One region of the Microlunatus capsulatus genome, then DNA from elsewhere that is predicted to be linked to it. Evidence: riboswitches for the same ligand, from Rfam matches in the RefSeq annotation. Region 1 holds a riboswitch; the other holds the start of a gene.
What was found. A riboswitch is a leader RNA that binds a small molecule or an ion and turns the genes downstream of it on or off. The one in region 1 is predicted to bind cobalamin.

Region 1 (7,235 bases):
ATGGCCTCGACCCGGCGCATCTTCTCCCTGCTGGAGGAGCGCGGCCACCAGCTGCCCGGCGCGCTGCAGCTCGACGCACCGGTGCGCGGCCGGCTGGAGCTGCAGGGCGTCCGCTTCGGCTACGCCGACGGCCCGGACGTGCTGCGCGGCCTCGACCTCGTGGTGCCGGCGGGGGAGACCCACGCCGTCGTCGGGGCCACCGGGGCCGGCAAGTCCAGCCTGCTGCGGCTGGTGCTGCGGTTCTCCGACCCCCGCGAGGGCCGGGTGCTGCTGGACGGCACCGACGTCCGCGACCTGTCCTGGGACTCGCTGCGCGGAGCGATCGGCTACGTCAGCCAGGACGTCTTCCTCTTCCACGGGACCGTGCGGGACAACCTGGCCTACGGGCGTCCCGACGCCGACGAGGCCGCGATCCGGGAGGCCGCCCGGCTCGCCGAGGCGCACACCTTCATCGAGGCCCTGGCCGACGGCTACGACACCGTCGTCGGCGAGCGGGGGCTGACGCTCTCCGGCGGCCAGCGGCAGCGGATCGCGCTGGCCCGGGCCATCCTGCGGGACCCGGCGCTGCTGGTGCTGGACGAGGCGACGTCCGCCGTCGACAACGAGACGGAGGCGGCCATCCAGCGCTCGCTGGCCACGGTGACGGCGGACCGGACCGCGCTGGTCGTGGCGCACCGGCTCTCGACCGTGCGCGACGCGCACCGGATCTGGGTGCTGGCCGAGGGCCGGGTGGCCGAGTCGGGCACCCACGACGAGCTGGTCGAGGGCGGCGGGCTCTACGCCGCGCTCTGGGCCGTGCAGACCGGTGAGGCCGTGCACCAGCCGCAGACCTGAGGCCTGCTCGCCCTGGTGCGGAACCACGCGTCACGAGCACGGGTCGCTGAGAACCGACACGGCCTGGTCGCCCGGGCCGCGACACGCCGGCCCTCCGCGCCTCGGACGTCCACGACGTGTCGGATCTCGGCGGTCGGGCTGGAGGAGCCGACGAGTTGCGCTCAGCGGGGCCGCTCGGCCCGGACGTCCCGGGTCCGCGGCGCGCTGAGCACCAGGTGCCGGCGGCCGGTCGCGGGGTCGGGCAGCAGGCTGGCGTCGACCCCGAAGGCGGGTCGGACCACCTCGGGCACCAGGACCTCGGTCGCCGGTCCGGTCGCCAGCGCCCGACCGCCGTGCAGGACGACGGCCTGGTCGAACCCGTTGCGGGCCAGGTCGAGGTCGTGCAGCGAGGCCACGACCGTCCGCCCGCTGGCCCGCAGCAGCGCCACGAGCTCCTGCTGGTGGGCGACGTCGAGGTGGTTCGTGGGCTCGTCGAGGACCATCAGGCCGGTCCGCTGGGCCAGCCCGCGGGCCAGCATCACGCGGCGTCGCTCACCGCCGGACAGGTGGTCGCAGCGCCGGTCGGCGAGTGCGGACAGCCCCACCTGGGCCAGCGCCGCGCCGACCGCCTCCCGCTCGCCGGTGCCGCTGCCGGCCCACGGCCGCTGATAGGGGACCAGGCCCAGGGCGACCGCCTGCCACACCAGCAGCTCCTCAGCGGGGGCGTCCTCCTGGCCGACCCAGGCGAGCAGCCGGGCCCGGGCCCGCCCGGGCAGCGCCCGCAGGTCGGTGCCGTCGACGGCCACGGTCCCGGCCAGCGGCCGGGTGAGCCCGGCGAGCGCGCGCAGCAGGGTCGACTTGCCGCTGCCGTTCTCCCCGACGACGGCGACGAGGCTGCCCGGGGCCACGTCCAGCGTCACGCCGGAGAGGATGAGGTGGCCGTCGACGCCGGCGTCGAGGTCGGTGGCGCTGAGGGCGACCCCGGCGCTCACCGGGCGCTCCCGAAGCGGTACTCGGCGCGGCCCATCAGCAGCAGGAAGACGGGCGCGCCGACGACGCCGGTGACCACCCCGATGGGGATCTCCAGCGGTCGGAAGAGCATCCGGGCCAAGACGTCGACCCAGAGCAGGAACAGCGCGCCGCCCAGTGCGGCGACGACGGCCAGCGAGCGGTGCCGCGCGCCCACCAACCGGCGGGCGAGGTGGGGGAGGACGAGGCCGACGAAGCCGATCCCCCCGGAGACCGCGACCAGCACCCCGACCAGGACGGCCAGCCCGCCGAACAGCGACCGGCGCAGCCCGACGACGGGGACGCCGAGCGAGGCGGCGGTGTCCGGACCGGCGGCCAGGGCGTCCATCCAGCCGCTGCAGGCCAGCAGCAGGGCGGTGGCCAGCAGGACGACGACGGCGGGCAGCCAGACCTTGGTCCAGGTGGCGCCGGTGAGGTTGCCGAGCAGCCAGAACAGCACCGACTGCGCGGCCCGGCTGTCCTGGGCGGCGAAGACGAGGAAGGAGGCGACGGCGCTGAAGGCCGAGGAGAGCACGACGCCGGACAGCACCAGCCGCAGCGGAGTCAGCCCGCCCTGGGCGCTGGCCACGAGGTAGACGATGACCGAGGCGCCGAGCGCGCCGATCAGCGCGCCGCCCGAGAGGGCCCACAGGCCCCACCCGCCCAGCAGGCCGGTGGTGATGACGGCGGTCGCGCCGACGCCGGCCCCGGACGAGACACCCAGCAGGTAGGGGTCGGCCAGCGGGTTGCGGACGAGGGTCTGCATGGCCAGGCCGGCCAGGGTGAGGCCGGCGCCGACGACGGCGGCCAGCACCGCCCGCGGGGCCCGGAGCTCCCAGACGATGACGTCGGCCACCGGGTCGGCGCCGCGGCCGCCGGTCAGGTGCTGGCCGACGACGTCGACGACGGCCCGGACCGGCACCGTCTCGGTGCCGAGCGCCAGCGAGCCGACCAGGCTGAGGAGCAGCAGGACGGCGAGCACGACGGCGGTGGGCCCCGGTCGCCGCTGCCGGGCGTCGCGCAGGTGGGTCACCGGGCCGGCCGGACGGGCGTCGGGGCGAGGGGGACGGGCGGGTGCGCGGGCACGGGACGACTCGTTTCGGTCGGGGGACCCAGGTCGCGAGGTCCTGACGGCGGACAGCGAGCCGGCAGGTCTTCGGACTCGGGATCACCCGCCGGTGGCACCTTCCCAGGACCTCACCGGTCCCAGTGGTCTCACGCCACCCGCGTCACCCTCACCGCTGCGCGCCAGCCCCGGAGTCCCACCGGGTTCCCTGTCACCCTCCCGGGTGCACGACCAGCTCGTACCGCCGAACCTAGCAGCCCCCGCCCGCTCGGACCCCGACCCAGGACCGTGGCGGACCGTGCCGCGACATCGCGGCACGACCCACCACGATCACGGCCCGGCCCGGCGGATGCCGGTGCCGAGTGGTGTCCGGGCGCGCTGGTCAGGGGAACACCAGGCCGCCGTCGCGGCCGCGCGCCCCGGCGGCCCAGGCGTCGTGCGGGGAGAGGTCGGCGGGGTAGCGGGCGGCCGCCCTCTCGTCCAGCTCGATGCCGAAGCCGGGGGCGTCGTTCGGGGTCAGCCAGCCGCGCTCGGCGACCAGCGTGCCCGGGAAGACCTCGTGCACGGCGTCGGCGTACTCGTGGCCCTCCTGGACGCCGAAGGCGGGGGAGGAGACGTCGAGGGCGACGTTCGCGGCGGCGCCGACCGGTGAGGTGTCGCCGGGCGCGTGCCAGGCGGTGCGCACGCCGCTGAGCTCGCACAGCGCCGCCAGCTTGCGGGCCGGGGTCAGCCCACCGATCGCCGAGAGGTGGCAGCGCAGCAGGTCGACCCCGCCGCCGGTGACCAGCCGGGCGGCGTCGGTGACGGAGGTGGCCAGCTCGCCGACGGCCAGCGGGACGGGGGAGGCGCGCCGGACCTCGGGCAGCCGGTCCCAGTGCTCGGGCGGCAGCACGTCCTCGAGGAAGTAGGGCCGGTACGCCTCGACCGAGCGGGCCAGCCCGACGGCCTGGCTCGGCGTCAGCCGGGAGTGCACGTCGTGGCACAGCTCCACCTCGGGGCCCAGCCGGTCGCGGGCGGCGGCGAACAGCCGGGGGACCGTCGTCAGGTACTCGGAGGTGCTGACGCCGTGCGGGTAGGGGTCGCCGGCGGAGACGCCCGGGATCTGCGGCGAGCCGTAGGTGCCCAGACCGTGCTGGGAGGTCTGCAGCCGGACGTGCCGCCAGCCGCGGTCGACGATCTCCGCGGCCGCGTCGACGGTCGCCCCGACGGAGGGACCGGCGGCGTGCAGGTAGGTGTCGGCGGCCCAGCGGACCCGCCCGCCCAGCAGCTCGTGCACCGGGGCGCCCGCGCGCTTGCCGGCGATGTCCCACAGCGCCATGTCCAGCCCGGAGATCGCGTTGTTCCCGACCGGCCCGTCGCGCCAGTAGCCGGACAGCCGGGCCAGCCGGACCAGGTCCTCGATGTCGCCGGGGTAGCGGCCGACGACGAGCCGGGCCAGGTGCTGCTCGACGAAGGCCACGACGGCGTGCCAGCGCTGGGTGAAGGTGGCGCAGCCCAGGCCGGAGAGCCCGTCGACGTCCGTGTCAACCACCACGACGACCAGCGGGATGCCCTCGGGCGCGGTGACGACGGTGCGCACCCGGGTGATCCGGACGTCGTCGCGGGCGGGCCAGGGCTGGGCGAGGGTGTCGAACGGCTCCGCGCGCTCCGGGAGCGTCTCGGTGGGGTCGGTGCCGCCGGTTCCAGGGCTCAGGGTCTCAGGGCTCAGGGCGTCAGGGCTCAGGGCGTCGGGGCTCATGCCTCATCCTCACCAGCCCGGCCCGGCCGGCGGTCAGCGGGTGGCGACCGCCTCGGGCACCTCGGCGTCGAGGACCGGGCGGGCGGTGCGCCCGCTCAGCACGCCAGCGGCGATGACCACCACCAGCCCGGCGAGGGGCACGACGAGCAGGCCGACCCGCAGCGAGACGGTGTCGGCGACGGCCCCCACGACAGGCGGGGAGAGCAGGAAGCCGAGCCGGAGCAGCCAGCTGACGACCGTCAGGCCGGTGCCCGGGGCCAGCCCGGGCAGCGTGTCCGCCCCGTGCATGGCCGCGGGGATGAGGGTGGCGATGCCGAGCCCGGCCAGGCCGAAGCCCACGACGGTGCCGGGCAGCGTCGGGACCAGCAGGGCGGAGCCCATCCCCACCAGCGCGACCAGCCCGCCCGTCCGGGCCACCGCGCGCTGGCCGAAGCGGTCGACGAGCGGGTCGCCCAGGAAGCGGCCGAGGCACTGCATCCCCTGCAGGGCGATGAAGCCGGTGCCGGCGACGAAGGCCGAGGCGCCCAGGACGTCGGTCAGGTAGATCGCGGACCAGGAGTTGCCGGAGTCCTCGATGACGCCGCCGCCGGCGCCGACCAGGACGAGCGCGCCGAGCGCGGCGTACAGGCGGAGCCGGCCCCGGCCGGGCCGCCGACCGGCCCGGGACACCGGGTGCTCGGGCGCTGCCTGCACGGGCTCGACCGGGTCGTCGTGCAGCATCCAGCGGAACGCCAGCAGGGCCAGCCCGCCGAAGAGCAGGGCCGACGCGCCGAGGTGCAGGCCGCGGGGGAGCGCCGCCCCGGCCGCGAGGGCACCGAGCGCCCCGCCCACCACGGCGCCGACGCTCCAGATGGCGTGCAGGGAGTTGAGGATCGAGCGGCCGTAGCCCCGCTGCACCCGCAGGCCCTGGGAGTTCTGCGCGACGTCGGCCAGCGCGTCCATGGCGCCGGCCAGCAGCAGGCCGGCCGCGAGGAGGACGCCGACCGGTGCGACGCCCGCTCCCAGCTGGCCCAGGGCGGCGACGAGGGTGGCGCCGACGGCCAGCCGGTCTGAGCCCACCCGGCGGATGAGCGCCCCGGCGGCCAGCCCGGCCAGCATCGCGCCGACGGGGAACCCGGCGACGGCCAGCCCGAACTGGGCGTTGCTCAGGCCGAGGTCGGCCTTGATCTCCGGGTACCGCGGCACCAGGTTGGCGAACAGCGCGCCGTTGGTGAAGAAGAGGGCGCCGGTGGCGGCCCGGGCCCGTCGGAGCCGGCGGTCGGGCGGCGCGGTGGTCACCGTCGACAGCCTAGGGACGCGGGGCTGCTGAATCGAATCAGACGCGCGGCAGCCGCTGGACGGCACCGGGCCCGGTGGGTCAGGGTGGACCATGACGACGAACGGTCCGAGCACCCGGACGGTCCTGCTGGCGCTGGCGGCCCACGCCGGTCTGACGGCGCTGGTCTGGCGCGACATCGCCGCCCGCCGGCCGTCGGAGCTGCGCGGCAGCCCGACGCTGTGGCGGGTGCTGACGGCGCTGAATTCGGGCAACCACCTGCTGTACCTGCTCGTCGGCCGTCGTCGCTGAGCCCGGCTCCGCGGCACGTCGTCGTCGACGCGGCGCGTGCTGGCGCCGCGGCGACGAGGAGAGGCCGGGGAGTGGCTGGCCCGCTCTCCGAACGCCCAATCTGACATAATGTCGCTTATCGGACAGCGCAGGAGGGGTACCGGGGAAGGGGCTGGACCCCGGCGGCACCCTACGGTTGGGCGATGCTGACCGACTTCACGCGCGACGCGCTGTTCACCACCGGCTGGTTCGGGCTGATGGCCGTCGTCTGGTTCGGCTGGGCCCAGGAGGACCCGCCGACGCGGTGGCGCGCCCGGCTCGGCGCCGGGTCGGTGCTCGGCCTGCTGCTGACGGCCGGCGCCACCGTGCTGGTCGTCCAGCGCTGGGCCGACCCCAGCGCCCTCGAGGGCCGGTACCCGTGGTTCGGCGTCCTGGTGGCCACCGAGGTGCTGGCGGCCGGGATCGGCTGCTGGGTGCTGGCCCGCCGGCGCGAGACGCGCTGGATGGCCTGGTGGGTGGCGCTCGTCGTCGCCCTGCACTTCATCCCGCTGGCGTTCCTGCTGGACGACCCGACGCTGGCCGTGGCCGGCGGCGCGCTGGCCGTCGTCCTCGGCCTGCTCGTCCCGCGGCTCCGTCGCCGCCCGGGCCCGACCAGCAGCGTCGTCGGCGCCGTCATGGGCGGCTCGCTGCTGGGCCTCTCGGCCCTGGCCGGCGCCGTCGCCCTGGTCTGAAACCCGTCCTGGACCGCTCCGGCCCGGGTGCCCGGGCTCAGGACGTCGACCGGCGCCCCGTCAGCCGGGCCAGGCCGTAGAGCACCACGCCGACCGCCAGCAGGCCCAGGCCGTAGAGCCAGACCACGCCCTCCTGGCGGGTCAGCAGCAGGACGCAGGACGCGACGCCCAGCACCGGGATGGCGGCCGGCACCCGGAAGTGCGCGTGCTCGACGCGGTCCTTGCGCAGCACGAGGACGGCGACGTTGGTGCTGATGAAGACGAACAGCAGCAGGAGGACGACGGTGCTGGCCAGCACCGACAGGTCGCCGACCAGCGTCAGGGCCATGGCCA
Region 2 (7,235 bases), 120 kb from region 1:
CGACCAGCTGGCCGACCGGCTCCACCTCGGCGGCACCACCGCCCTGGACCTCGCCGACGTCGCCGGTGAGCTGTTCGCTGCCGAGGCTCCCGCGGCCGACCGCTACCGGGCGGCGCTCGCCGGCGCGGCGGTCGCGGTGGTGGCGACGCCCGTCTACAAGGCCAGCTACACCGGCCTGCTCAAGGCGTTCCTCGACGGCCTCCCCACGGGCGGGCTGCGGGGGGTGCTCGCGGTGCCCGTCGTGGTCTCGGCCAGCCCCGCCCACTCCTTCGCGGCCGAGCACCTGCTGCGGCCGCTGCTCGTCGAGCTCGGCGCGCTGGTCCCCGCCCGCCCGCTGGCCCTGACGGAGGCGCAGCTCGGCGACCTCGACGCCGTGGTCGCCTCCTGGGCCGACGAGGCCGCCCCGCTGCTGGCCCGGCTGGTGCCGGCCCCGGTGCCGGGGAGCGACCGGTGACCGCCCGCTCCTGGCCGCCCGGCGCGGTCCCCGCCGAGCCGCTCGACCCCGGGGCCTTCCGGTCGGTGTTCCGCCGCCACCCGGCCGGGGTCGCCGTCGTCACCCTGGCCGACGGCGACCGCCCCGTCGGCTTCACCGCCACCTCGGTCATCTCGGTGTCCGCCGAGCCGCCGGTGCTGGTGTTCTCCGTCGCCGGCACCTCGTCCTCCTGGCCGGCGCTCTCCCGGGCGACCAGCCTGGTGGTCAACTTCCTCGCCGCCGAGCAGGTCGACGTCTCGGCCCGGTTCGCCACCAGCGGCATCGACCGGTTCGCCGGTGTCGCCTGGCAATGGCTGCCGAGCGGCGAGCCGGTGGTGGACGGGGTCCCCTCCTGGGTGCGCGGTGAGGTGCTGCAGCGCACAGCGGTGGGGTCGAGCTTCCTCGTCGCCGTCCTGGCCACCCGGGCCGAGCAGCGCGACGGGTCCGCGCCGCTCGTCTACCACGACCGCGCCTACCACCGGGTGGACGACGGCTCGGCGGTCTGACGCGTGTCGGACGCGGGCCCCTAGGGTGGTCCGGCGGCGACCCCGACCGGGGCCGCGGTGACGAGCAGCAGCGGAGGGACGCGATGCCCCCACGGTCCCGACGGGCGGGGCGCGAGCGACCCGTCGTCACCCAGCCGGAGGGCCCCGTCCTGGTCGTCTGCCGCGGCGGCGACTGCGGCAACCGGACGCTGTTCCCCGGCACGGACCACGTCGGCCAGCTGCGGGCGCTCCGGGCCGGCGTGGTGGGGACGACGGCGAGGGTGCTGACCAGCCCCTGCCTGGACGCGTGCGAGCACGCGAACGTCGTGGTGGTGCTGCCCGGCCGCGCGGGCCGCGAGCGGGGCGGGGAGCCCGTGTGGGTCGGCGGCGTGCTGGACCCGGCCGTCACCGACGACCTCGTCGCCTGGGTCGCGGCCGGCGGACCCGCCGTCGCCGAGCCGCCCGTCCTCGTCGACATCGCCCGCGTCCGGCCCAGCCGGCAGAGCCGCCAGGAGCTGGACGAGGTCCTGGAGGGCTGACGGGGTGTGACAGCCCCGCGCCCGTGGGTACCGGGGCCTGGCAAGCCGCACCCGACCCGTGTCCGGGTGCGGCCCAGGCTGGGAGGGTTGAGAGGACAGCCCTTCCGGTCGTCGCCCTCTACCGGTGCGCGGACGCGGACGGATGCACCCGTGGTGCGGCGGAGTGGTCGAGGTCGGCGACGGGTCGGGCGCGAGCCGCCCCGTACCGTCGGGGTGTGCCGCTCACCCAGGTCGCCGGTCTCGCCGTCCGCTCGTGGGGTGACGTCGCGCCCGACCGGCCCGCCGTCCTCGCCCTGCACGGGCTCACCAGCACGTCGGCGGTGTGGGCCGACCTCGCCGCCCGGCTGCCCGGCGTGCCCGTGCTGGCCCCCGACCTGCCCGGTCGCGGCGGGTCGGTCGACGTGGCGGTCGCGCCCGGCCTGCCCGGGCTCGCCGCCGCCGTCGTGCGGGCCGTGGACGCGCTGGGGCTGCGCCGGCTGGTCGTCGTCGGCCACTCGATGGGCGCCTTCCTGGCCCCGCTGGTGGTCCAGCAGCTGGGCGCCCGCGCGGAGGCCGTCGTCCTGCTCGACGGCGGTGTGCCGCCCGAGCCCTCGGCCCTGCTGCGCCCCCTCGTCGTGCGTGCGCTGTTCACCGTCCAGCTGCGCCGGCTCGTGCGGACCTGGCCCGATGTCGAGCGCTACACCCGGGCCGCCGAGGGCGGCGCGGCCGACCACCGCCCCGACCTGCACGCCGGCTTCCGGGCCTGGTCCGAGGCGGTCCTCGCCCCGCACGCCGGCGGGTTCCGGCCGCGGCTGGACGTCCGCCGGATCGTCGCGGACGCGGTCGACAGCCTCACCCGGCCCCCGCACCTGCACGTGCTCCGGGGGAGCGCCGCCCCGGTCCACCTGCTCGCCGCCGCCCGCGGGGCCGACGACGGCCGGCCCGCCTTCCTCTCCGACGCGGCCGTCGCCGCCGGTCGGGTGGTCCTGCCCGACCTCAGCTGGGAGCGGGTGCAGGCCAACCACGCCACCCTGCTCTTCGAGCCGGCGACGGCGGCCGTCGTGACGCGCCTGCTGGCGCGGTAGCCGATCTGGGCGCGCGCCGCCGGTCGCGGCCGGTCGTGACCGTTCACCGGCCCGCCCCCCGCGGTCGACCCGCTGGACCACGGCCGTTCACCGGCGTCGTCCAGGGTGTGCCGGTGACGACACCGGCCTGCTCCCGCCGGGGCGGGCCCGCGGCGCCGGACGGCCCGTCGGCCGACCCCGCCGCGACGACCCGGCCCGAGCGCCCGCGGGTGCGCGGGCGGACCGACGACCTGCGCTACCAGGCCAACGCCGAGGACCCGGGCCGGGCCCGCTGGCCCGAGCTCAAGGCCCGGATCAGCACCGCCGGCTTCGACCCCGGCGCGGCCTGACCGACCTCGAGGATCCCCCCTCGGACCGGGATCCGGTCGGGCGTGGCCGCGCCCGAGTGAGGGCAGGCTAACCTCACCTGCACGGGTGTCGCACCGGCGTCCGTTCCGATCGAGGGAGGGCGTCCATGGCGGAGGCGACGGCCCGGCGGCCGAGCCGGGCCACGAAGGCCGAGCACGTCGGCATGGGGATGTACGAGGCGGTGGTGGCGCGCACCCGCCGGCTGACCCCGCACCTGGTCCGCGTGACGCTGGCCTCGGAGGAGCTGCGCGGCTTCCGCGACGACGGCCCCGACCAGCGGTTCAAGCTGCTGCTGCCGCACCCGGGACAGGAGCGGCCGGTGCTGCCGGACCGCGAGGACTGGTACGAGTCGTGGCGGGCGATGCCCGTCGACGTCCGGCCCGTCATGCGGACCTACACGATCCGGACGGCCCGTCCCGAGGAGGGCGAGGTGGACGTCGACGTCGTCCTGCACCAGCCGTCCGGGCCGGCCTCCAGCTGGGCCGCCGCCGCCGCGCCGGGGGACCGGGTTGCGCTCTACGCCGCCTGGGCCGAGTACGAGGTCGCCCCGGACGCCGGCCGCCAGCTGGTCGCCGGCGACCACACCGCGCTGCCGGCCATCGGGGCCATCTGCGAGCGGCTGGACGCCGGCGCGCAGGCCGACGTCCTGGTGGAGGTGGCCGGTCCGGAGGAGCGGCTCGAGCTCTGCACCCCGCCCGGGGTGGTGCTGCGCTGGCTGGACGCGGTGCCGGGGCGCCCGGGGGCCGCGCTGGCAGCCGCCGTCGGGGCGCTGCCCGTCGACATCGGCTTCGGGTACGCCTGGGTCGCGGCCGACCGGGACACGGTCGCGCAGATCCGCCGGCACCTCGTGGGCGCCCGCGGTCTGGCGCCCGAGCAGGTGATGTTCATGGGCTACTGGCGCACCGACGGGGCGATCGATGAGTGAGGTCAGCCGCCGGGCCCTGCTGGGCGGGCTGCTCGGCACCACGACGCTGCCCGCGGCCTGCGGGAGGGCCAGCGAGGACGGGACGCCGGGGCCCGGGGGCGCGACGGCCGCCGGCGGCACCCGGACCGTCGAGTCCGCCCGCGGACCGGTGGAGATCCCCCGCGCGCCCCGCCGGGTGGTCTGCACCGACTTCTACTCCACCTACGCGCTGCTCGACGTCGGCTTCACCCCGGTCGGGACGGCGGAGGCGACGGTCGGGGGCGTGCTGCCCGCCCAGCAGGCCGCCTACGACGCGTTGACCAAGGTCGGCACGACCACCGAGCTGCGCTACGAGGCGATCGCCGCCCTGACGCCGGACCTCGTCCTCGGCACCCTGGTCCCCGGCCTGGCCGAGGACCTGCCCGAGAAGCTGGCCGCGATCGCCCCGACGGCGCTGTTCGCCGCGAGCAGCCCCGGGGACTGGAAGCAGCGGGCCGTCCGCGCCGCCGACGCCGTCGGCCGCCGTGCCGAGGGCGAGGCGCTGGCCCGGGCCTACGACGCGCGGGTCGCCGAGCTGCGCTCGACGCACGCCGAGCCGCTGGGCCGGCTCACCTGGGCACTCGTCCGGGCCAGCACCGACGGCACGGTCTTCGTCGACGGGGCGACCTCGTGGAGCGGGGTGGTCCTGGCCGACCTCGGCGCCCGGCTCACAGCGGCGGCGCCCGCCGACGTCCCGACCACCCCGATCTCGGCCGAGCGCTACGACGGCCTCGCCGACGCCGACGTCGTCCTCTCCCTGGCCGACGCCACCGGCCGGCCCGACCCGCGCACCGCCGACGCCCTCGGCCAGGCCGCCTTCACCCGGACCGTCGACGCGGCCCGCCAGGTCCCGCTGTCCAGCTACTACGCCGCGCACTACCTCGACGGCCAGGCCGTGCTGGACCAGGTCGAGGCGGTCCTCGAGCAGAGCTGAGCGGATCGTGGTGGGTCGTGCCGCGATGTCGCGGCACGGTCCGCCACGGTCATGGGTCGGGGTCCGGCGGGGCGGGGGCTGCTAGGTTCGGCGGTACGAGCTGGTCGTGCACCCGGGAGGGTGACAGGGAACCCGGTGGGACTCCGGGGCTGGCGCGCAGCGGTGAGGGTGACGTGGGTGGCGTGAGACCACTGGGACCGGTGAGGTCCTGGGAAGGTGCCATCGGCGGGTGATCCCGAGTCCGAAGACCTGCCGGCTCGCTGTCCGCCGTCAGGACCTCGCGACCTGGGTCCCCCGACCGAAACGAGACTGGTGTGCCCGCACCGACCCTGCCCGCCGTCGACCCCGTCCTCGACGCCCTCGCCCGTGACCCCGTCCGGCCCCCCCTGCACCGGCCGCACCCGCGCGCCGACCCGGTGGACCGGCCCTGGCGGACGTTCGCCGACCTCGCCGACGTCCCGGCCTGGGCCGACGTCGCCGACCGGTACGCCCGAGCCGTCGGCACCGCGCACCGAGCGGTCGGCGGGGCCTGCGCCCTGCAGCACTGGAGCGGGGACTGGCTGGCGCTCGTCCTCCCCGTCTGGCTGCGGACCGGTGCCCTGCTCGACCTCTCCGCCGACCGCTGGTGGGTGTGGTGGGACGCGCGCGGGATGCCCGCCGGCCTCGCCCTCGACGCGGCCGTGGCCGCGGTCGCCCCCGCCCCCGCCGACGTCGCCGTGGCCGTCGTGGCGGCCGCCCGGCCGGTCGTCGACGCCGTCTCCGCCGCCACCCGGATCACCCCGAAGCTGGCCTGGGGCTCGGTGGCCACGTCCTGCGCCGGCGTCCTCGCCACCGTCCACCGCAGCCTGGCGCCGCCGCGGCGGGCCGCGTTCGCCGACCTCGCGGAGGCGGTGCTCGACGCCCCGGCCTGGCCGCACCGGCCGCTGCTGAGCCCCGTCCTCGTGGAGGCCGACGACGGCCTGCGGCTGGCCCACCGCCGGCACACCTGCTGCCTGATCCGGCTCGGCGGCTCGCGGGCCTGCGCCTCGTGCCGCGACCTGCCCGCCGACGAGCGCGACCGCCGCACCACCGCCGCCGTCCGGCGCCTCGACCCCGGTCCCGAGACCCCGCTGTGGCCCGGCCTGACCGCCGCCGGACCCGTGTCCGGCCGCCGGCCGTGACCCCGCCGACCCCGGCTGCACCGCCGTCCCCCTCCCCGCCGAGCCCGCACCGACCCAGCCCCAGGAGCACACCGTGACGTCCCGACCCCCGGCCCCCCGACCCCTCGCCGCCCGCCGGGCCCGGCGCCGGCCCGCCCCGGCCGCCGTCGGGCTGCTGGCGCTGGTCCTCGTCGCCTGCGCCCCCGCCGGGTCGCCGCCCGAGCCCGCCGGCAGCGCCACCGGCCCCGCCGGGACGGTGACGGTCGACAACTGCGGCGCGCCGGCGACGTTCCCGTCGCCGGCCCGGCGGATGTTCGTCAACGACAGCAACCTGACGGCCCTGAGCCTGGCCGTCGGGGCCGCCGACCAGATCGCCGCCGTCACCAGCCTCGAGGACGACGTCGACGTGCTGACCCGCAAGTACGGCGACGTCGTCTCCCGGCTCCCGCTGGTCTCTGCCGAGTACCCGACGATGGAGAACGTCGTCGCCGCGCGGGCCGACGTCGTCGTCGCCGGCTGGAACTACGGCTACAGCGACTCCACCAACCTGACGCCGCAGACCCTCGCCGAGCGGGGGGTGGCGGGCTACGTGCTGAGCGAGAGCTGCCGGCGGCCCGACGGCACCCGCGGCACGATGGACCCCTGGGAGGCGGTCCGCGCCGACCTGCGCAATATCGGCGCGATCACCGGGCACCCGGGCACGGCCGCCGACGTCGTCGCCGACACCGACCGCCGCCTGGACGCGCTCCGGGCGGCGCCGCAGCCGGCGGAGAAGCCGGTGGTCTTCGTCTTCGACAGCGGCACCGACGCGATCTTCTCCTCGGGTGCCTTCGGCGGCCCGCAGGCCGTCATCGAGGCGGCGGGGGGGACCAACGCGCTCGCCGACGTCGAGGACACCTGGACCGAGGTGCCCTGGGAGCGGCTGGCGACCGCCCGCCCGGACTACATCGTCTTCGTCGACTACCCGGGCCAGACCGTCGCCGAGAAGGAGCGGGTGCTGGCCACCCACCCGGCGAGCCGGGACCTGCCGGCGGTCCGGGAGAAGCGGTACCTCTCGCTGCCCTACGCGCTGTGGACCAGCGGACCGCTCAACATCGACGCCGCGGAGCACCTGCGCCACGGCCTCGAGCAGGCCGGGCTGGTGCCGCCCAGCGCCGTCCGCCCCGCGCTCGACCTGGGCTGAGCCCGGACCGGTCGCGCCGGCGGGTCGCCGCTCAGCCGGGCGTGGAGCCCGCGGTCGGGGCCCCGCTGGGCGGCGAGCCGCCCGGTCCGCCCGACGGCGCGCCGGAGGGCGGGGCGCCACCGGGCCCG

Region 2: another riboswitch for cobalamin. It lies ahead of JOF54_RS00285 (IucA/IucC family C-terminal-domain containing protein); the one in region 1 lies ahead of JOF54_RS00800 (FecCD family ABC transporter permease).

The regions. Positions count from the first base shown of each region.
Region 1 is NZ_JAGIOB010000001.1:167,283-174,517, forward strand. Features, by position in the region: gene JOF54_RS00790 (ABC transporter ATP-binding protein) at 1-834, shown strand, start outside; gene JOF54_RS00795 (ABC transporter ATP-binding protein) at 996-1,805, opposite strand; gene JOF54_RS00800 (FecCD family ABC transporter permease) at 1,802-2,854, opposite strand; cobalamin riboswitch at 2,952-3,138, opposite strand; gene JOF54_RS00805 (enolase C-terminal domain-like protein) at 3,270-4,625, opposite strand; gene JOF54_RS00810 (MFS transporter) at 4,659-5,903, opposite strand; gene JOF54_RS00815 (hypothetical protein) at 5,995-6,192, shown strand; gene JOF54_RS00820 (hypothetical protein) at 6,375-6,902, shown strand; gene JOF54_RS00825 (APC family permease) at 6,940-7,235, opposite strand, start outside.
Region 2 is NZ_JAGIOB010000001.1:45,447-52,681, forward strand. Features, by position in the region: gene JOF54_RS00250 (NADPH-dependent FMN reductase) at 1-454, shown strand, start outside; gene JOF54_RS00255 (flavin reductase family protein) at 451-978, shown strand; gene JOF54_RS00260 ((2Fe-2S) ferredoxin domain-containing protein) at 1,062-1,496, shown strand; gene JOF54_RS00265 (alpha/beta fold hydrolase) at 1,712-2,560, shown strand; gene JOF54_RS00270 (hypothetical protein) at 2,674-2,889, shown strand; gene JOF54_RS00275 (siderophore-interacting protein) at 3,015-3,833, shown strand; gene JOF54_RS00280 (ABC transporter substrate-binding protein) at 3,826-4,785, shown strand; cobalamin riboswitch at 4,870-5,056, shown strand; gene JOF54_RS00285 (IucA/IucC family C-terminal-domain containing protein) at 5,100-5,945, shown strand; gene JOF54_RS00290 (ABC transporter substrate-binding protein) at 6,097-7,107, shown strand; gene JOF54_RS00295 (dioxygenase family protein) at 7,139-7,235, opposite strand, start outside.